One region of the Leptospira venezuelensis genome, then DNA from elsewhere that is predicted to be linked to it. Evidence: riboswitches for the same ligand, from Rfam matches in the RefSeq annotation. Region 1 holds a riboswitch; each other region holds the start of a gene.
What was found. Region 1 has a riboswitch for cobalamin ahead of B1C82_RS11660 (hypothetical protein). Riboswitches for the same ligand answer to the same signal wherever they lie in the genome.
Positions count from the first base shown of each region.

Region 2: it holds a riboswitch for cobalamin, as region 1 does, so the genes downstream of both, B1C82_RS18525 (CbtB domain-containing protein) here and B1C82_RS11660 (hypothetical protein) in region 1, are expected to answer to the same signal.
Region 3: it holds a riboswitch for cobalamin, as region 1 does, so the genes downstream of both, B1C82_RS03065 (TonB-dependent receptor) here and B1C82_RS11660 (hypothetical protein) in region 1, are expected to answer to the same signal.

Region 1 is NZ_NETS01000010.1:952,431-958,834, forward strand. Features, by position in the region: gene cobT (nicotinate-nucleotide--dimethylbenzimidazole phosphoribosyltransferase) at 1-1,006, opposite strand, end outside; gene B1C82_RS11655 (LIC_13355 family lipoprotein) at 1,078-1,917, opposite strand; gene B1C82_RS11660 (hypothetical protein) at 1,953-2,474, opposite strand; adenosylcobalamin (AdoCbl) riboswitch at 2,668-2,794, opposite strand; gene B1C82_RS11665 (flavin monoamine oxidase family protein) at 3,034-4,374, shown strand; gene B1C82_RS11670 (SH3 domain-containing protein) at 4,506-5,330, opposite strand; gene B1C82_RS11675 (toprim domain-containing protein) at 5,384-6,404, opposite strand, start outside.
Region 2 is NZ_NETS01000011.1:500,701-507,104, reverse strand. Features, by position in the region: gene cbiE (precorrin-6y C5,15-methyltransferase (decarboxylating) subunit CbiE) at 1-491, opposite strand, end outside; gene B1C82_RS18555 (precorrin-8X methylmutase) at 488-1,156, opposite strand; gene B1C82_RS18550 (cobalt-precorrin-5B (C(1))-methyltransferase) at 1,149-2,264, opposite strand; gene B1C82_RS18545 (FAD-dependent oxidoreductase) at 2,271-3,023, opposite strand; gene B1C82_RS18540 (DUF3209 family protein) at 3,032-3,406, opposite strand; gene B1C82_RS18535 (CbiX/SirB N-terminal domain-containing protein) at 3,416-4,606, opposite strand; gene B1C82_RS18530 (CbtA family protein) at 4,603-5,412, opposite strand; gene B1C82_RS18525 (CbtB domain-containing protein) at 5,403-5,585, opposite strand; cobalamin riboswitch at 5,727-5,909, opposite strand; gene B1C82_RS18520 (SDR family NAD(P)-dependent oxidoreductase) at 5,973-6,404, opposite strand, start outside.
Region 3 is NZ_NETS01000007.1:215,616-222,019, forward strand. Features, by position in the region: gene B1C82_RS03050 (CapA family protein) at 1-962, shown strand, start outside; gene B1C82_RS03055 (hypothetical protein) at 1,173-1,478, shown strand; gene lsa26 (surface adhesion protein Lsa26) at 1,614-2,354, opposite strand; cobalamin riboswitch at 2,713-2,887, shown strand; gene B1C82_RS03065 (TonB-dependent receptor) at 2,914-5,016, shown strand; gene B1C82_RS03070 (YncE family protein) at 5,016-6,176, shown strand; gene B1C82_RS03075 (ankyrin repeat domain-containing protein) at 6,272-6,404, shown strand, end outside.

The sequences.
Region 1 (6,404 bases):
TTGCCATTTCCCTTAAGAAAGCCAATGCGGACTCAAGGATAGGGTAGGCAAGCGCACATCCTGTACCTTCTCCTAGACGAAGCCCTAAATCTAAGATTGGATCTGCATCAAAAAATTCTAAGATCAGTCTGTGACCTTGTTCGGAAGATTTATGAGCGAATACTGCATTACGAACAATCTTAGGTTCAATTCTGGAAGCCGTTAAGAATGCGGAGCTTGCGATAAAACCGTCTACCAAGATTAAACGATTTTCTTTATAGGACGAAAGCATTGCTCCGCAGATCATTGCGATCTCGAAACCACCAAGCTTAGATAGAACTTCAATCGGATCTTTTGGATTTACTTGGTGTTTTGCTCTGCATTCTGATAGGATCTTTTTTTTACGCTGTAAAGCCTCGTCGTCAAGACCAGTTCCTCTGCCTGTAAGATCTTCTGCGGAACGATCTAAAAATACGGAAGCGAGTAGAGTAGCACTAGATGTATTACCGATTCCCATTTCGCCGAATCCGATCACATTACAGTCTTTTGGAACCTTAGTGCTTGCAATCTCTCCACCGATACGGATTGCTTCTTCACATTCTTCTCTTGTCATTGCTGCTTCGTTCAGAATGTTTCTGGTCCCGGCGGCGATCTTGGCGGGTATAAAATCAGGATGAGATTGTTCGAAGTTACCCGAAACTCCTGCATCTACCACAAGCAATTTGATTCCATGCTGTTTACAGAATACATTGATTGCGGCTCCTCCATTCAAAAAGTTTAATACCATCTGATAAGTAACTTCTTTTGGAAAGGCAGAAACTCCTGAGTCTGCGAGTCCGTGATCCCCTGCAAATACGAGTAAGTGAGGATTGGATAATACGGGATCTATTGTATTCTGTATTGTACCTATTCGGTATGCTAGATCTTCTAATTTTCCCAAGGCGCCTAATGGTTTCGTCTTGGTGTCTATTTTGTTGCGTAATGATTTATCTAAGTCCAATTGGTACACATCTTTTGGGCGGATCATATTGTTTTCACTTGTAAAAAATTTAAAATGTTAAAACTAAAAGAGATCAGAAGATCCTTTTCGGTTTTAGGTTAAGGGGTCACGGATTTTGCGATGACTCCGTCTATATCCGGGCCTCCGTCAAAACTTCCTACAGGGCTTGGAAATGTAGATTGTCCTTTCGCATTCAATAGTTTAATAAACTTGAATCCGTTTGTTTGCAGATTGGAAAGAACTGTAGAATTGCACCCATTTGCAAATCGAGCATCTAATGTTAGATCATCCAGATCGAATGAGTCTCCACCCGCATTTGCAACAAATGGGTCGGGAAAAATTTCCTCAGGAGTGAGTGGATAAGTAAGCATATTCCATAGGACTGGACTTGCTCCTCCAAATCGTATCCAATCTGTTGGATCCAAACTTGCAGGACTTGCAGCTCCAGCATATTGAGGATTGAATCCGCAATAGTTAGTCCCATCTAAGCTCACTTCTACGATTACTGGTTCAATGAAGTAATTTATAGAGCCTTGTTGCTGAAAGCCGTTCTCGAAAACGATAAAGTCAACGCCAGTACCGTTAGTCACAGTCGCTCCATTCCAAGAAAGGATCAAAAAATTATTAGGATCCGCAGAACCCATGGTATAAACGTCTATACCACCTGAGTTTTGTCCTCCTCCACAAACTCCATTGATCGCTTTTACTGGATCTTTGTATCGAATGCTTGGATTACTGCCAGGCGCGCTAACTATTGTATTTGCTAAAAAATATTCCGGGTCTATAGTTCCAGGAGGACAATTTTCAGAACTAGAAATTGAATTCTGTCCGGTCAATAATAGTCCTGTTAGATCAGTACTGGTTCCGGAGCTGTCACAACCTATGAGAAAGAAAAAGATGAAGGTTCCGAAAAATGTCAATTTCACTATCAATTTCATATATTGTGACTCTCCTTTAAAGTTTTAACAAATGATTATGGAATCATGTAATTCCAGCCGAATCCTGAGCATCCGGCAGATTTAAAGTTGGAAGAATCAGTTGTAGTTGCATCGCTTTTTGCTTCTGCTAAGGTATTTTTCCCGAAGACAGCTTGGCAATATTCAAAACAACGAGCAGCGCTTGAAGGACAAGAATTACTGTGAATTGCGGTCCAATCTATTCTTCCGTATTTATTCGGATTGAAAGCATCGTCCGCAGAAGAGCGATAATATAGTTTTCTGTTTGTGTTATCAACTTCTACGACAGTTAATTTTTGACCGCCTTGTTCAATCCAGGATTTAGCAGTTATAGCAGCAGTATCGTAAACTCCTCCGTCTGATCCACCGGAATAAAAGCCAACTTGCCATGAACCGGCGATTTCAATATAATTGGCTTGGATAATTGCTGCGAGGATCGCGGTATTATCAGATTCTGATTTTTCCGTTTCAAAACAAGCTGTGTTGATTAATGATAAAGCGAATAGAAGGATTATCGCTTTTGTTCTGATTTTTCTCATTTTCTCTCCTAGATTTCTGCCGGATGTCGCGAAAAAAGAATTATAAGCAAAAGAACGTTAGTCGATCATTGATCTAATAAAGATCCGAACGATTTCGTATTTGCCGTAATAGTCTTTTTCCGTTCGAGAGCCCCGACATTTTAACTTTCGGGGCCCCATCGCAGAAAGCGCTGATGCGCTAAAGAGCGAGATTTACGATACTCCCCAACCTCGAGGATTAAGTATCGCGGGGAAGATCTGGCTTATTCCGTTTGAAACGGACATCACAGTTGCGGGTCAGCGCGGGATTTACACCCGACTTCCTCCCTGAAAGCGTAATTCCAGGTTTTGATCCTGCACTTGCCCTGGCAAGGGAAAAACCGTGTGGATATGAAAACGACGTATTCCTTGCAATATCTCTATAAATAGGCGATATTCTAAACACATGATCGATTAAAAAGGATTAGGCACATAATTTCAGATCGAAGGCACATTCTATTCTGCAAAAAATTCGGGAAAGATCTTTCATAGACCGAAAATAAAAGAGAGAGTTCTAATAAAAACTTTCCAGAGGAATCTTATGAAAATGACCCGCTCCACTTTTCTAAAAGCCGGAATTATAAGCGCCGCAGCTTTATTGGGAAGTCGTCAGGGAAATTTATCCGCTCAAAATACAAACTCTGGGAAAAAAGTAATCATACTTGGTGGGGGACTTTCTGGACTTTATGCAGCATATATCTTAGGAAAAACAGGAAGTAAAGTTACTCTGATAGAAGCCACAGATAGAGTGGGGGGAAGAGTTAGATCTATCCAAGATCCTTCCGGCCATGTTGTGGATCTAGGAGCTGAATGGGTTTCTTCCGAAGACAAAACCGTTCGTAGTTTAGTCAGGGAACTTGGATTAAAAATACAATCTTCTCCTTTGGTTCCTGATCTGTTTTTAGGAACTTATAAAAAAGCAGGCACTTGGGAACTTTCTCCCAAATCCCAAGAAATCCTAAGTAAATTAGTATCACAAAATTCTAAATTAGACACTGCGCAACAACAGGCTTTAGATCGTATCAGCATTTATAATTATCTAGTTTATCAAGGAGTCAGTCCGGAAGATCTGACTTTACTTGGTCATAAACTTTCTCTTCATTATGGAGATAGTATTCGTGTACTGTCAGCGGAGAAGGTATTGAGCGATCTTGCACAATTTCCTCAAAGGAATAGCAAGATAGAAGGTGGAATGGAAAATATCGCCAAGACCTTGGTAATGAATATAGAAAATACCGAGTTTGTTTTTTCTGATCCGGTACTTTCCGTGGATCAAGATTCCGCGGGTGTTACGGTAACTACTGCTTCTGGAAGAAAATTTAACGGCTCTACTTGTATCTGTACTTTACCCGCAAACCAAATCTCTAACGTGAAATGGAATCCTGGATTAGATAAGGAAAAACTTCTCGCAGCCTTAAGAGTACGTTATTCTCAAATCTATAAATTGTTTTTGGTTTTGAAAGAATCTCCTTGGGAATCCTCTCCTTTTGCTGTTCATTCGGATGCGGCCGCCCAATTCTTATATGATGCAGGAACCAAGTCGGATACCTCTGATAAGGTTTTGGGAGTCATTGCGAACGGGGATAGATTTTCAGTATTCGATTCTGCTAATCAGGACCAAAAGGTAGAATATATTCGCCTTACTCTAGATCGCTTGGGCTTAAAAAAAGATCTGCAAATCCAAAGATTCTATTTTACGGAAACTAAAAAGGATTACGTACCAAATGGGATCGCCGAATTTCCTCCTGGAAGTTTTGGATCAGAGATTATTTTAAGAAAACCTTATGATCGTATCTTCTTCGCGGGAGAACATACTGGAGAAATTACTGGAACAGTAGAGGCGGCTTTAAGTTCGGCGATCAAAGCTGTGAATTTAGTATAGCGAACGATCTGCAGTCGTGTAATAGGATCCCGAAGAATTTGGGCCTAAATTCTTTTCAAGTTCTATACATTTTTGTAATGTTATTAGACAAAGAGTCGAAATTAGGATGATTGAAAAACTATGATTGTTATTCATAAAGAATTCTCTTTAAAACAAAAATAACCTTTGGATGTTAAAACCGGTTCGTTGGTATACTTACATTCAAAATATTTTTCGAAGGAACATTTGGACTTATTTACCTTCCATCCTTCCGAAGATACTTGCTTGAGGACCTCCTCAGTTACTAGGCCGTCAAGATCCGGATCGTAACGTAAGTATAAGTCTCCTTTGACACGGGCGATATTCAATAAACGTTTTTCTAATTCCGCAAAACTTACTTTATTATCATCGAACGGACAATTATTCTTTAATCCTACTCCCTTTAAATCCGAAATTACCAAAACGTTTTGATTAAAGGTGTATTTTCCTCTTAATAACCCGGTTGAGCAACCCCCTCCTTCTTCTTGCATGTCGACGTACAAATCTGCAATGTTTGCATAGAGGGCCAGACTTTGTTTTATATTTTGGGCGCATCTATCTCTGTAAAGTTTGTATAAAACTGTCTTCTTCTTTCCCTTTGCCGGTTCAGTATTGGACAGGAATTCGCCGAGCACGTATCCGTTGGATTCAGGATAGTAATACCAATAAACTTTTATCCCATTTTGAATTTCAAAGGTTTGAGCTTTTTCGGTTTGGATTTTAGTTCCGTAGGGTAGAAATCCGATTTTGTCGGATTTTTTATCCGGACGAATTCTAACGTTCAGAATATCAGCCGTTACAAATAATGTTTGTAATTTTCTATCGGAATCGGACGAAATGGGAAGGTTGCTCGCGAAAAAATATATTATAAAAATGAAAAATATTAAGCTACAGGAAAAGGAATTGGATCGTTTAAAATAGAAAAACCCGGATATCATTCTATTCTTAAAATAATATCCGGGCTCTTTGTAGAAAAGAAAATTATTATGAATTAATCTTCGATTACGCTCATTGCGTATTCGGAGATTGCATCCCTTCTTTGTTCTGCAAAATCTTTGTGGAACCAAAGGTTTTGGATCTTAGAAGCTTCTTTTTTATTTCCGATGGTGATCTTAGTCATACACTCATCTACCGCAAACTTCATTGCTTCTTTTCCGGTCTCTCCAAGTCCTTTGTTCCTTTTTTTACGGACGATTTGACCACCGGATTTTTCCACTCGTTTGACTAGAGCATCATAATCTTTATCGTCGATACAGAATATTGTTTCAGTCTTTTTAGAATCTCCACCTTTTATATCCACCTCGTAAAGAGGAGCGCTGGATATATGGATCAGCCCTAAGTCAAAAAGTTCGGGCCAGTATTCATAAAAGAAAGAAAGCATCAAAGAACGAATTGCATATCCGTCAAAGTCCGCATCAGTGATGATACTTACTTTATCATAATTCAGTTCTTCAATCGATTTTACTTTTTGGTCCAGAGGAAGTCCCAGGATCGCAACTATATTCTTTAACTCTTCGTTTGCGATCGCTTTCGCAAGAGAAACTCCCTTGCAGTTCATTGGCTTTCCTCTTAAAGGGAATAAGCCGTGAAGTTTAGGGTTTCTTGCAGGGCGAAGACCTGCGATTGCGGAGTCTCCTTCTGCTACGAATAGAACCCGACCAGGATCATTCGGTTTACCGGTAGGAGGCATTAGTTTAGGTATATTCATCTTACTTGCTTTTTTGAGTCCGCGTTGTGCGTCTTCAAAAGCTTTCAGCTGAGTTCTTTTCTCCATTTGGAGTTTCACTTCTTCTAATAAGCCGGTCTTTTTAATGAACTTATCTAAGTGTTTATCTACTGCATTGCGGATGTCTTCGTTCAAGTCGTTGATTAGATAAGACTTATCCTGAGATTTAAAACGAGGGTTCAGAAGCCTTGCATTCACATACATATGAAAGCAGTTTCTTACGTCGTTACGAGTACAGCTTGTTTTGAGTTTTTTCTCTAAGGAAACGATCTGGCTTTTTTTACGA
Region 2 (6,404 bases), on a different contig from region 1:
TAAAAATTTAATAGATACTTTGCGATTTTAGAAGGGGAGTTTATCTCGTCTGTAAGACACGCAACCTTGGATACATTTTGTAATTTTGTAATAAAGCCTTCGATAGGTCTCCCATGTAAGGAGAGAAAAGAAGCATCGTCCCATTTGACTCCGATTTTAGAAAAAGCGGTTTGAACGGAACTTGGGGCCGGAATGAATTCTACATGATCTCTTCCAACTTTTTTTAAGATGAGATTTCCAATCCCGAAAAATAGAGGGTCTCCCGAGGCAAGGACGCATATTGTATGCTCTGCAGAAAGTTCTGCGATCTTCTCCGCAGTTCGAACAATATCATTTTTTATAATGATCCTTTCTCCATCAAATTGAGGAAAGAAGTCTAGATGCCTTTCTCCACCAGCAAGAATTCTTGCCCTCGCGACTGCACCCATTGCTTTACTGGATAGCCCGACGCAGCCGTCGTCTCCGATCCCAATTACAGTAACTGCTTTCAAAATTTCTTCTCCGTTGAAAGAAGTAGAAGTGCATGAATGATTGAAACTGCTATTGTGCTTCCTCCTTTTCTTCCTCGAGTAAGGATATAGGGGATGGAATATCCAGATTGAAATTTGATATCCAGTAATGCTTCTTTGGATTCAGCAGCGGATACAAACCCCACCGGAACTCCAATCACCAGAGAAGGACGGATACCTTCTTCTTGCACAAGTCTTACTATCTCTAAAAGTGCAGTGGGTGCGTTTCCTATTGCTATTACACTTCCATTCAAAAGTCCTAAATTAGAAGCCTTGCGCATGGATTCTATAGCTCTGGTTGAATTATTATCTTTTGCCCTTTGGATTACTTCGGGATCACTGATGAAGCTATATGTTTTGCAACCGTATGCTTCTAAACGTTCGCTATTCAGACCGGCAATAATCATCTGAACATCGCAAATAATAGGACACCCGTTCTTCAAGGCTTGTATCCCGTCACTGATTGCATTTGTATGGATCTTTGTTAAATCTCTGTATTCAAAATCTGCAGTCGCATGTATGATCCTTCTGACAACTTCCCAATCACCAGGCGGATGCGAATGGTTTCCCGCTTCTTCGTCTATGATGGCAAAAGAACTATTTTCGATCTCCCTTCCTAAGGAAGTCATTTGTCGCATGTCATTCATTTATTCCGCTTTCTCCTTTGATTCCCCAGCCTTCTGGAGCTTCAAACTTTCCTAATAATGTTCCGTCGAAATCCACCATATAAGTGGAAACTCTTAGGCCTAATCCATGTTTAGAACAATTTTCTGAAACGATCTCGCAGATCCTAGTGGTTATATAGAAGTGTCCTGATTCTTTACAAATATCTAATACATGCCTTGCTGTATTTGCCGCTTCTATATTTGAGCAAACTGTTTCTGGGATCTCCAGGGATCTTGCAATATTGGCAAGCATCTTCGTGTTTACAGAAGAGCCCCCTCTATGAGTCATCATAACTCCGTCGGCCATCTTGGAGAGTTTTCCGATCATACCTACTATGATTACGTGATGAATGTCTTCTTTGATTGCGGTCTTAATTCCCGTTCCTATAAAATCACCGACTTGTATGAATGCGATCTCATTCATATTGGGAAGAAGGTCCATTGCAAACTTTTCGGACTTTCCGCCCGTAGTTAAAACGATACTTTGTTCTCCGTATTCTCTCGCGACCTGTATTGCCTGTATTACACTTGCCTTATATGCAGCAGTCGAATATGGTTTTACGATCCCGGTTGTGCCTAAGATTGAGATCCCTCCTATCAATCCGAGACGCTCGTTCATTGTTTTTTTGGCCATCTCTTGGCCCCCCGGAACACTGATCGTAACTTCTGCACCTGAGAATGCGGAACCGATCAATTCCTCTAATATCATTTCGGTAATATTCTTTCTGGGAACTGGATTGATTGCAGGTTCTCCTATCTCTAAGCCGAGTCCTGCTTTAGTGACTACTGCTACTCCTTCTCCACCTTTTAAAACGATTTTGCTTTCTTGATTGAGTTTCACTTCCGCAGTTAACTCTGCTCCATGGGTGCAATCTGGATCATCTCCCGCATCTTTGATAATGCTGCAAACAGCGCTATCATCGGAGATCTCACAACGTTTTAATTCAAAAGTAACTTTTCTTTTATTAGGAAGAGTAGTTTCAATTTCTTTAATGGTCTGACCTAAGATCAGGACTCTCGCTGCTGCCTTGGCAGCAGCAGCGGAGCAAGCTCCTGTAGTAAATCCTTCTCTTAGTTCCTTTGTTGCCATTAAAACTTAACCGATGCTTACTGCAGGTGACGAACTTCTTTGCGTATTAAAGAATGTTTCCATTCCGATCCTTGATTCCAAGGTTCCTAAACGGACTAGTTCGGATCTAATTTCTCTTAGGATATTTCCGTCTCCGCTTAAGAATGCGTTATCGGGAACGGTACAGTCTCCCAAAATCGATTTCAAAATTTCTAATGCTTTTGAGATCCGATGTGGATCTGAAATAAAAGGAATTTGGAATATATTAGGAAAGTTAGAAACTCCTGAGAGGATTTTTTCTAGTTCATTTTCAGGGATAAAATCTTCCTCTTTTGTTTTCAGCCAAACCGTAATAGTGCTGTCTAAGCGGCTTGAAAATTTTTTCGAAAGAAGAAGTCCTGTAAGAGAAGTGATCCCGGTGTCTGTTGCCAAAATTAGAGAAAAACCTGGAGAAGGCCATGTTGGATCTCCTACAAATTTTCCCCAAGGACCAGAATATTCCAATTCTGATCCTAACTTTAATTCAGATAGAATACTGGATGCTTTTCCCGTTCCTAAACGTTTTACGCAGATCTGAAAGGAGTCTGTTTTTGAATCGGATGACAGGATAGAATAAGCTCTCTTGATCGCCTTTCCATCGGTATCATTCCCGGTATTTAGGATTACATATTGTCCACCTATAAAATCAAAAGGTAGACCATCGGCTCGTTCAAAATGGTATATATCAGAAGAAGAGCTTAAATTTTCCTTATGGATCAGTTTGAGAAGTTTTTGGTTCAATGTTCCTCCTAAGAAGGATAGATCTCATGCACGAAATCATGCATTTCTTCCAGATCCAGATATAATGTTTGGAATGACTTCGCAGAATTTTTCAGATCTAATTCCACTTTTTTAGTAAGTATCAAAAGAGATGTATAATATCCGGATTTAGGATCTCCGGAAGGAAGTTTAGAAATTGTTTGTTCTAATTCTACCAAACTTGCTTCGAAAAATCGGATTAGATCATCAAAATTATTCGCGTTCGTCAAAGATTGGATTGGACCAGGAGAGGAGAGGGCTTCCGGTCCTATTTCATTTTTTTCATGTTGGATGACGGATTCGTCCTTGATCCCAAGAACATTCATCATTCCTAATCTTAAAGCTGCGATTTCATGACATGCCATACTATATTCCTATTGCATAATATTATCTACTAAACGAGAAACTAATCTATCTTGTAAAAGATGTTCGGAAACGAGATCTTCCGCATCTTCTACATTTACTTTTTGGTACCAAACTCCATCGGGATAAACTGCCACTACTGGACCTTCTCCGCATCTTCCCATACAAGAAGAGCGAGAGATTTTAAAATCTAAATGCCTACCTTGTAATTTTAAAATGGACCTCATCCGAGCGACTAAGGCTGAACTTCCTTTGCTTGCGCAATCTATATTATCGCAAACAAATATATGCTTTTGTAAATTACGGTGAGGGAACAAATGAGGAGCTGCTTGATTATGAGTTTCCAGGTGACGAATACTCCAGAGAAGCGCCTTTAATCCTCCAACTTTTTTGGAAAGGCCGGGAAGTTGTGCTCTGTATTCGCAAGTATCACATGGAAGAGAAAATTTTCCTGAGATACTATCTTGGATCCTTTCATCCATTACGGAAAATAATTCCGAATCAGGTCCTATATAAGAAGAGAGTTCCGTTTTGATCCAAGGGAATTTTTCTGAAAAGTTTTGAACCAAGGAAGATATTTTTTTGATCAATAATCCACCGAATAAAAAGTAGGGGACCACCAGAAGTTTTTCCGGTCTTAATTTAGAGGCCATCTCTAAGGTATCCGGAAGAAGAGGGCTGGTTATCCCTATGAAGGAAGGAAGAACAAAGGAGAAATGATTTCCTTCTTGGAACAAACGAACAGTTTTATAAAAGTCACCGTTCGCATTCGGATCAGAAGATCCTCTATTTACGATAATAACTCCAGTTTTAAAAGATTGTTCTTTGTTTAGAGGTATAAATTCTTCTGCACGTTTTCTAAGCAAAGAAACCATCTTAGAGTGGATGCCTAAACTATTTGAAATTTTGAAAGAGTGGGCAGGAAACTCTGATTTGATTCGATCTAGAACGATTGGAACATCGTTTTTGATATGACCAGAAGTATATAAGAATAAAGGAAATATTATAATATTAGAATAATCTTTGCAAAGATCCCGAAGAGAGGTTTCCAGATCTGGTTTTGCAAGTTCCACATATGCATGTGTAATTTTTAGATCTGGTCTAGTTAGTGAATAGGATTCCACTAGGGAGACAAATTCTAGATTGGAATTTTCTTCCCTACTTCCATGGCCTAGTACCAGAACTGCAATCTTCGGTTTCATTTAAATCCCAATACCTGCCTTGGTTTCCAGAATAGGAAGAATAAAGAAGATAATAGATACCAGAAGATCAGGTTTATGAGTAAGGTTATGTATTCAAATTGTATCCTTAATTCCTTAGGAGCGGCAAAGTCCCCAGGAATTTTAGGCGTACCAAGATAGAATGGAAGTCCTACAAAAAATAGAGCCGCCACTAAAGCGACAATCCATTTTAATAAATTATGAATATGTAAATAAGATAGAAGGACTCTTGATCCAAATATACCAACTAAACTTGATCCCACACTAAGATACCACCAAGCCTGCCTTTCTGGATAATCATAAGCTCCTGATGCTCTTCCTGGTAATTCTGGAGGGAGTCCTATAAATGGGAGCCCGAAGAATATTAGGAATCCACCTATGGCAATCAGAATACTTGGTAATATTGCTTTAGATAGGGAGGGTGCCTCTGAAAATCCAAGTGGGGGAAAAAAGATCATCCACAATGAAACTAAAATTCCAAAAGAAATACCTAAAAGAATGGAGCCTATAAAAGTTCCTAAATTTCTTTTTTGCCAAAGACTATTGTTCAGGACTAATTCGGTGGAAGAAGATTGTTCATTCGTGTGAGAATGAACTTCTCCATGTGAATGAATATGTGTATGGCCGAGATTCGAATTTTCTGATGCGGATTTGGATTCAAACTTCTCCGCTTCTAAAATGAGAGGAAGATTCCAAACACAAACCAAGACTCCTAGAACAAGACCAGAAACCAAACCGGAAAATATCCCAGCCCTTAATAGATCAGAAAGTCCTGATCTTAATGGCATGGAAAGCCCGTAGAATGTCTTATATCATGAAAAGTATCGTGCAAATACACCATTGGTTCCAGGCCAACTACGTAGATCGTAGAAAAAGCGAGAAACCCAGCCAAAACCAGGACAGATCCGCTAAGCCATAATCTGGCTCCCGAAAAATCTTTCGAAACTGAAATCGAGCGCATAAAAATCCCTCCTAAGAGATCTTCGCCTAACAAGATATAAACGATACTAATGCAAAACGGATCTCGCCGAAGCATTGTATTCGCAAAAATTAATTTGAGTTTAGTTACGTAACCGTCTTACATCCGAGACTGGATAACGTAGCTTCAGGATTTTTATAAGGCGTTTTCTGACTCGAGATCGTCCTACTCAGCACGTCTTCCCAGGTTTTACACCCAGTGACATCTTGTGCCTTTTGTCCCTCTTACAGCGGCGGGTACCGTGACGGAATTGCACCGTCTTCCCATAGATGGAGACATCTATGTTCCTACAAAAATAGACTGAGATTTCAGGATCTATTTAGGTGAGTAATTTTGTATAGTATTTTATTTTCGGCCGAGCAAAATTCTCTATACCTCTCCCCGGCCTTTCTGTTTTTTCTTATCTAGTCTAGACTGGGCTGCTTTTAATTCAGAATCTGTAAGTTTAATACTGAATTCAGGAAAATGTCTGAATAGAAAATATTGAAGCCAAGAATCCCACCCTGTATATCCGATAAACTTTTTGTTCGGTATCCATTTTAAGATCGCTTTTGCAACTGAATCAATCGCATGAATTCTGTTTAATGCAGAACCCATTTCAATTTCTTTACTCAATTCAGGTTTGTCGGTATTCTCCTTTTCCAAACCAGGAGTATCAGTTGTAGGAGGAAGAAATAATTTTACCTTCACTCCATGAAGCATCATTTCTTGGCGAAAACCTTGGGCAAAGCCTACGATCGCAAACTTGCTAGCAGAATAAGCTCCATATCCGTAGATAGAAAAGAACGCAAGGGTAGAGGC
Region 3 (6,404 bases), on a different contig from region 1:
AAACCTTGAAGATCAAAGCGGTAGGAGATTTGGTCATGGGGACCAATTATCCCGAGAATAAACTTCCTTCCGATCCTAGAAATACCTTGTTCTCTCAAGTGGAACCAAGTTTGAGAGGGGCAGATATACTATTTGCGAACTTCGAAAGTACTCTGACAGATTATCCGCATTGTGCTAAAAATATAAATCGTCCTCTTATATTCGCTTTCAGAACTCCTCCATCATATGCAAAAATTCTAAAGGATGTTGGATTCGATATAGTTTCCATCGCAAATAACCATAGTTTAGATTTCCACCAGCAAGGTTTCGAAGATACAGGTAAAAATCTTTCAGAGGCGGGAGTTAGATTCACCGGAAAAAAAGGTGCGATCACTTATATGAACGTAAAAGGAATTTCCGTAGCTTGGATTGGATTCAGCCATATGGAAAGCGCCCATAATCATGTAAATCATATTGAAGAAGGTGTGGCTCTCGTAAAAGAAGCGAAGAAAAAAGCACAATTAGTTTTCATCTCAGTTCACGGTGGCGCGGAAGGTGGCCCAGCTTTACATGTAAAAAATGAACAAGAGAGATTTTACGGAGAATATAGGGGAAACCTTGTCGCTCTTTCTCATGCTTTGATCGATGCAGGTGCAGATTTATTTATTGGACATGGTCCTCATTTGCCTAGAGCATTCGAATTATATAAAGGGAAATTGATCGCTTATTCTTTAGGAAACTTCTTAGGGTATAGAGTGTTTTCTACGAAAGGATACGGCGGTTATTCTTTAGTCTTAGAAGCAGATCTAGACAAACAAGGGAATTTTATCAAAGGCAAGATCCATCCGCTGCAATTAAGTCAAAACGGAATTCCTGCTCCGGATCCGGATGCTAAGACGACTGAACTAATCCAATCTTTGACTAAATCTGATTTTCCCGGAAAAGGGCCGAAAATCCAATCCGATGGAAGTTTCCTTCCTTAAATTGAGATTTTTTATGTAGGAGCTCCTACAAATTCGATGACAATTTTTTAATTGCGGATTTTAAGATTTTATGATATAGGGGGAAAGGCTTCTCCCACTAACCCGCCTCCTCCACCCAAAGCCGGGTGGGGCCGCCTTTCGAATCCATGTTGGAATTCCAACATGGAGATCAAATTGAGATTCAAAAATAAAAATCCGAATTTCCCTTAAATGAATAGAAAAGAAAATCAAGAAAAGGCCATTGAGCTATATTATTACATTGATGGCCGCATAAATGAGTTCAGTTCCATATATCGAGATAAAAAATTCTTTCAAAGAGATTTGATGGTTTTAAGTCGAATTAAGTCTGGAATTTTTGAAAAAGATATTAAATCTCTCGTTTGGTTGAAAAATGAATCTAAGGGAATCGCTGACACTTTGGGTTCTTACGTTGAAGATCCAAATTTTTTAAATGATATTTACAAACTATTGAGTTTTTTGGGAAATATTTTGGAAGAAGAGCAGGCCTATGAGTAGCCGTTAAATCGGTGCCTCATATGAATTTTATTTTGGGCGGAATTCTATCTGATTTAATTGAATAATTTCTAAATAAAAAAGACCGATATAGGAATTCCTAATCGGTCTTCATACTTAATGAATCCTTAATGCAAATTATTGTGTTTTGCCTGCCGGTTCCAATGCCCCTGCAGGTGATTTGAAGTTGATCTCATAAATATCATAAGAAGAATCTCTCCAACCTGTCACGTAAGCCACAGAAATTCCCAAGAAATATCTAAGCCCAAATTTAAGAGTGTTTGTAGCAAAGGCCGCGATCTCTTCATCTGTGATTGAAAAAGGATGAACTTTATTTCTGGTCTCATCCAGATATAATCCTTCCCAAGTTCCAATCATAGTTCCCTTATATTCTAAACTTAGAATACGACCAGTAACGGAAAAATTTCTTTTTCCTCCAGACTTAGCTTTGCTTACGATCTTGTCAGGCAAACCTTTAGGAAGAGATTTTTCCTGGAGTTGTGCTCCAACTACTTCGTAATCGGAAGATAATGCGACTGCTTCAAATCTGTGAACCCTATATTGGACTAAAATTTCCTGGTTTAGGCTTTTACTTAAGAAGTTAACTACATCCGCGTTCTCTGGACGTACGCTGAATTCGATTTTTTGTTTTGCCGGAACAAAACATTCGTCCTTCATTTCGTCGCAAGCTTCTGAATCGTTTATAGTATAAACTTCTAAAAGACCTTCGTAAGATTCAAAGATGACCCCTCTGCTTTCGAATTGGATCAATTTTGCAACTGTCCAACCTTCGGAATAAGTTCCCGCTGCTGATAAGGACGAGGTAGTTAAAAGAAAGATTCCTAATAAAAGAAATCTTAAGGATGGAATGCGTTTCATTCGAGTTCGATGCTCCCGTTATGTAGGTAGACCCTAAGGGATTCCCTTTGGGTCGCGAATTCGTGAATCCTTTCCGGTTTTTATCTTACATCAAGAAAATATTTCTTTCTGAATTTGAAAATGTAGGAATTCCTGCAAAGCGAATTCTTTTCTGCTCTGCGTCTTTGCGCCTCTGTGTGCAAAAAATGTACTACGAAAAAGGCACTACGTTAATGTTGTATTTCACTTACCCGCCAGGGATGTGTAGGGCGCGAAGCGTCCTGAGCTCCGGCGAAGGACGAGGACGTATGTCCGAGCCCGGAGCAGCCCGGTCTTGCGTTAGCAAGAGGCGGCCAAACCTTTTTGAGATTGCTCCTCCGAGTCGGGTTGGGAACCTGGTCTTGCAAGTAGATCGGAAAAGGGAATCCGGTGAAAATCCGGAGCTGTACCCGCAGCTGTAAACGCCGAAACGGTCGGACAAAACCACTGTCGAAAGACGGGAAGGGTTCGAATCGGGCGTAAGTCAGAAAACCTATCAGGTCTGCTTTCAATTCTCTGGCTTTCGGGAGTTAAGGCCTCAATGTATAAAAGACCCAAACCATTCAGTAAGATACTTCATCTAGGGCTCTTTTTATTTTCCGTCCAAATTTTTTCCCAAGAGCCTCAGAAAGCGGAAACTTCCACTTTAAAAGTGGTGGGAAAGACCGGTTCAAATTCTCAACCGGAAAATTTCAGAAAGAACCCAACCGGTTTTCAGACTTCCATTGATCTGGACCAATACAATGCACGTTATACGAATCTTCCGGACGTTTTAGAAAGAGAAGCAGGAGTAAGGATCAGAAGATACGGAGGCCTAGGCTCTTATTCTACTCTTTCTCTTAGAGGAACAAATCCTAATCAAACTAGGATCTTTATAGATGGAGTTCCTTTTAATAATGCGCAAGGGGGAGAAGTAAACCTTGCGGACCTTCCTTTTGATAATTTGCAAAGTATAGAAGTATATAGAAGTGGTGCTCCTGTAGGATTTTCCGGTTCAGCAATTGGCGGAAGTGTGAACTTAGTCACAAGAACCGGAACCGGTCCTCCTAAAACTCGTGTTAACATAGGAGCAGGAAGTTTTAATACTGGAAAGGGGAGCATAACGCATACTGGAACTTATGGCGGAATAGGAACCAGCGTATTCTTACTAGGTGAAAAATCAGACCAAAATTTTTCTTATCTAAACAATCATGGGACCTTGCTCGTAAATCCTTTGGACGATACGATTGATAGAAGAAGGAACGCTCAGTATGAAAGAACTTCCGGGATGATCGGGCTCAGTGGTGATATCGGGGCAACTAAGATCAAATTTTGGAATGATCTAAATTATAGATTCCATGGAATTCCTGGACCTGCAAGTAACCAAACTCAACAAGTCCATCGTAGATATCTTAGAAATACTTCTTCTTTAGGAACGGATACAAAAGGTTTACTCGACGGATTATTAAGATTAGAGACTAGAACTTTTACTTCATTTACGAATGACGACCTATTCGACCCAAAATCGGAATTTTCCAAAGGAACTCCTAACTCTACTGCTCATATGGGACAGTCCGGGTTTCAGGTCACTCCTACCTTATATCTATTAGAATATTATCAAATTTTGAAATTTCATGCGGGAGTAGAGAGAGAAACTTTCGAAAGATCCAGAAGCACTCCTCAGAATATAGATCTAAAGTACGAACCTGGAAAAACAAGGACCTATACAACTTTTCAAGTAGAAGACGAGTTTCGATTCTTAGATGGGAAGTTAGTAATGACCCCTGGAGTTTCTTGGGATTCTTATAGGGACAAATTTCAGTCCGACGAACCTTGGTATAGAAAACAAGATCCATTCGCACCTGCCATCAAGACCACTGAATTTTCTAATCCTAAAGTAGGCCTTCTCTGGAGGTTTTGGGAGAAAGATAATTATTCTTTGGAATTCAAATCCAATATTGCGAAACAGTATCGGATCCCAAGCTTCTTGGAACTTTTCGGAGAAGTCGGGACAATCATAGCAAACGATTCTCTTAAGCCGGAGAGAAGTGAAAACGGTGATGCTGGAATTACCGGAAGATATAAAAACGGTGAACTAAAATCAAATATTACAATTTCCTATTTTAGAAAAAGGATCAAGGATATGATCCTATTCATTCCGAATTCTCAATTCACTTTGAGACCGGAAAATGTGGATTCAGCAAGGATTGATGGGGCAGAAGTCTCTCATAAAACGGAATATAAGGGTTGGAAATTTTTGTTAGAGTATACTTACCAAGAAGCGATCAATACTTCTCCTGCTCCTTATTTAAATGGTAAATATCTTCCTCTTAGGCCAAAACATGAGATCTCCGGAACAATTGCATATAGAGGAAAAACCTGGGAACTTGGTTTTGAAGGTGTATATGTTGGTGCTGTATTCAAAGACAGGACAAACGAATATGTGAATTATCAACCAGCTCGCCAAATTTGGAACGCATACCTTACACTTGTATTATATACTTCTCCTGAGGAAGAAGATCCTAATAAGAAAGGGGAAAAAACTCCCAAAGAACTACTCTTAAGTATAGATCTTAGGAATATGGGAGATAAGAGAGTGGAGGATATTGTAGGATATCCGCTCCCAGGAAGAAATTGGTTTATTACATTAAGTGGAAGGTTTTGATGAAATTTGCAGCACGTATCATTCTACCTTGCTTTATTATCTTTTTTTCCTTTTGCGGAGATATAGAAAGACCTCCTTTATATACTTTATTTTTAACTCCAAATCTTCCTAATAATATCGGAGTAGTGACCACAGACTTTGCAAGCGGTGGTAGGTTTAAAGTATTAAATCCAGAACTTCTACTTTCTTATCCTGGACTGACACCTATCCATTCTGATGCAGTCGCAAGATTCGGAAATGGTAATGTCTATATTCTAAATCGTTTGAATCGGGATAGCGTTCAAGTTTTAGATCCAGATTTCGGATTCCAGACAAGGGCAGAATGGTCCATGGGAGCGGGAACAAATCCGGCTGATATTGCGATCGTAGGCCAGAATAAGGCTTATGTTTCACTTTATGGATCTAGAATATTAAAAATTATTCATCCTTTGACTGGGGCAAGTCTTGGGCAAATAGATCTGGGAGGATATTCCGAACCTAGCTCTATCCCTGATAATCTGCCTGAAATGTCAGGAATGCAGATAGTAGGCACAAGCCTTTTTATTGTATTACAAAGATTAGATCGAAATGATCCGAGCGGATATTTTCCCCCGGGGAGCTGGGGATCTCTTCTTTTGGAAATTGATACTGTAACAGATTCTATTATTGCTACTTATACATTCCCAATTCCGAATCCTGTTGGCAAGCCTCAGATGTTGGAACTTTTCGGAGAGACCCATTTGGTTTTTGCTGCAGCGAATAGAATGGGTTTTTTAAGTCAGATTGACGGCGGGGTGGTCGCATTTAGACTTTCTTCCAGAACTTTTCGCTCGGGCTTGCTATTTCCAGAAAGTGCAGCCGGTGGAGATATACTCGGTGTGCAGATCAAAAACGAACAATTGGGTTACGCAAGTGTTCTGGATGCTTCTTTTAATAAAACATTACAAGTCTTTAATCCAAGCACCGGGCACAAACTGTCAACTTTGCTTTTTATTCCTTCTTCGTATGACGCTAGTTTGACTACAATCCTACTAGCGGATGACGGAATACTTTACGTTTCCAATACCCAGTTCACTCAACCCGGAGTGACAATGTTCGATACCAGAGATAATCGGCTCTTAACCCCGGCACCAATCTCTGTGGACCTCCAACCTTTCGACTTGATACAGCTCAAAGAATAATTCCGATAGAATTCTTTACCCTAAGTCGAAACCGGATTGACAAAGCTTTAAAAGAATGGATGATCCATCGTTGTTTTTCGGAGGCCTATTCCTTGATTTCCGATATGTTCCAAATGATTGCCGCGGGCCACAAGGCCCAGGTTATTTATTCTTTAAGAGAAAACCCGGATCTAGCCTCCAAACAAAATCCGGAAGGGATTACTCCTGTACTTTTTGCTCTATATTACG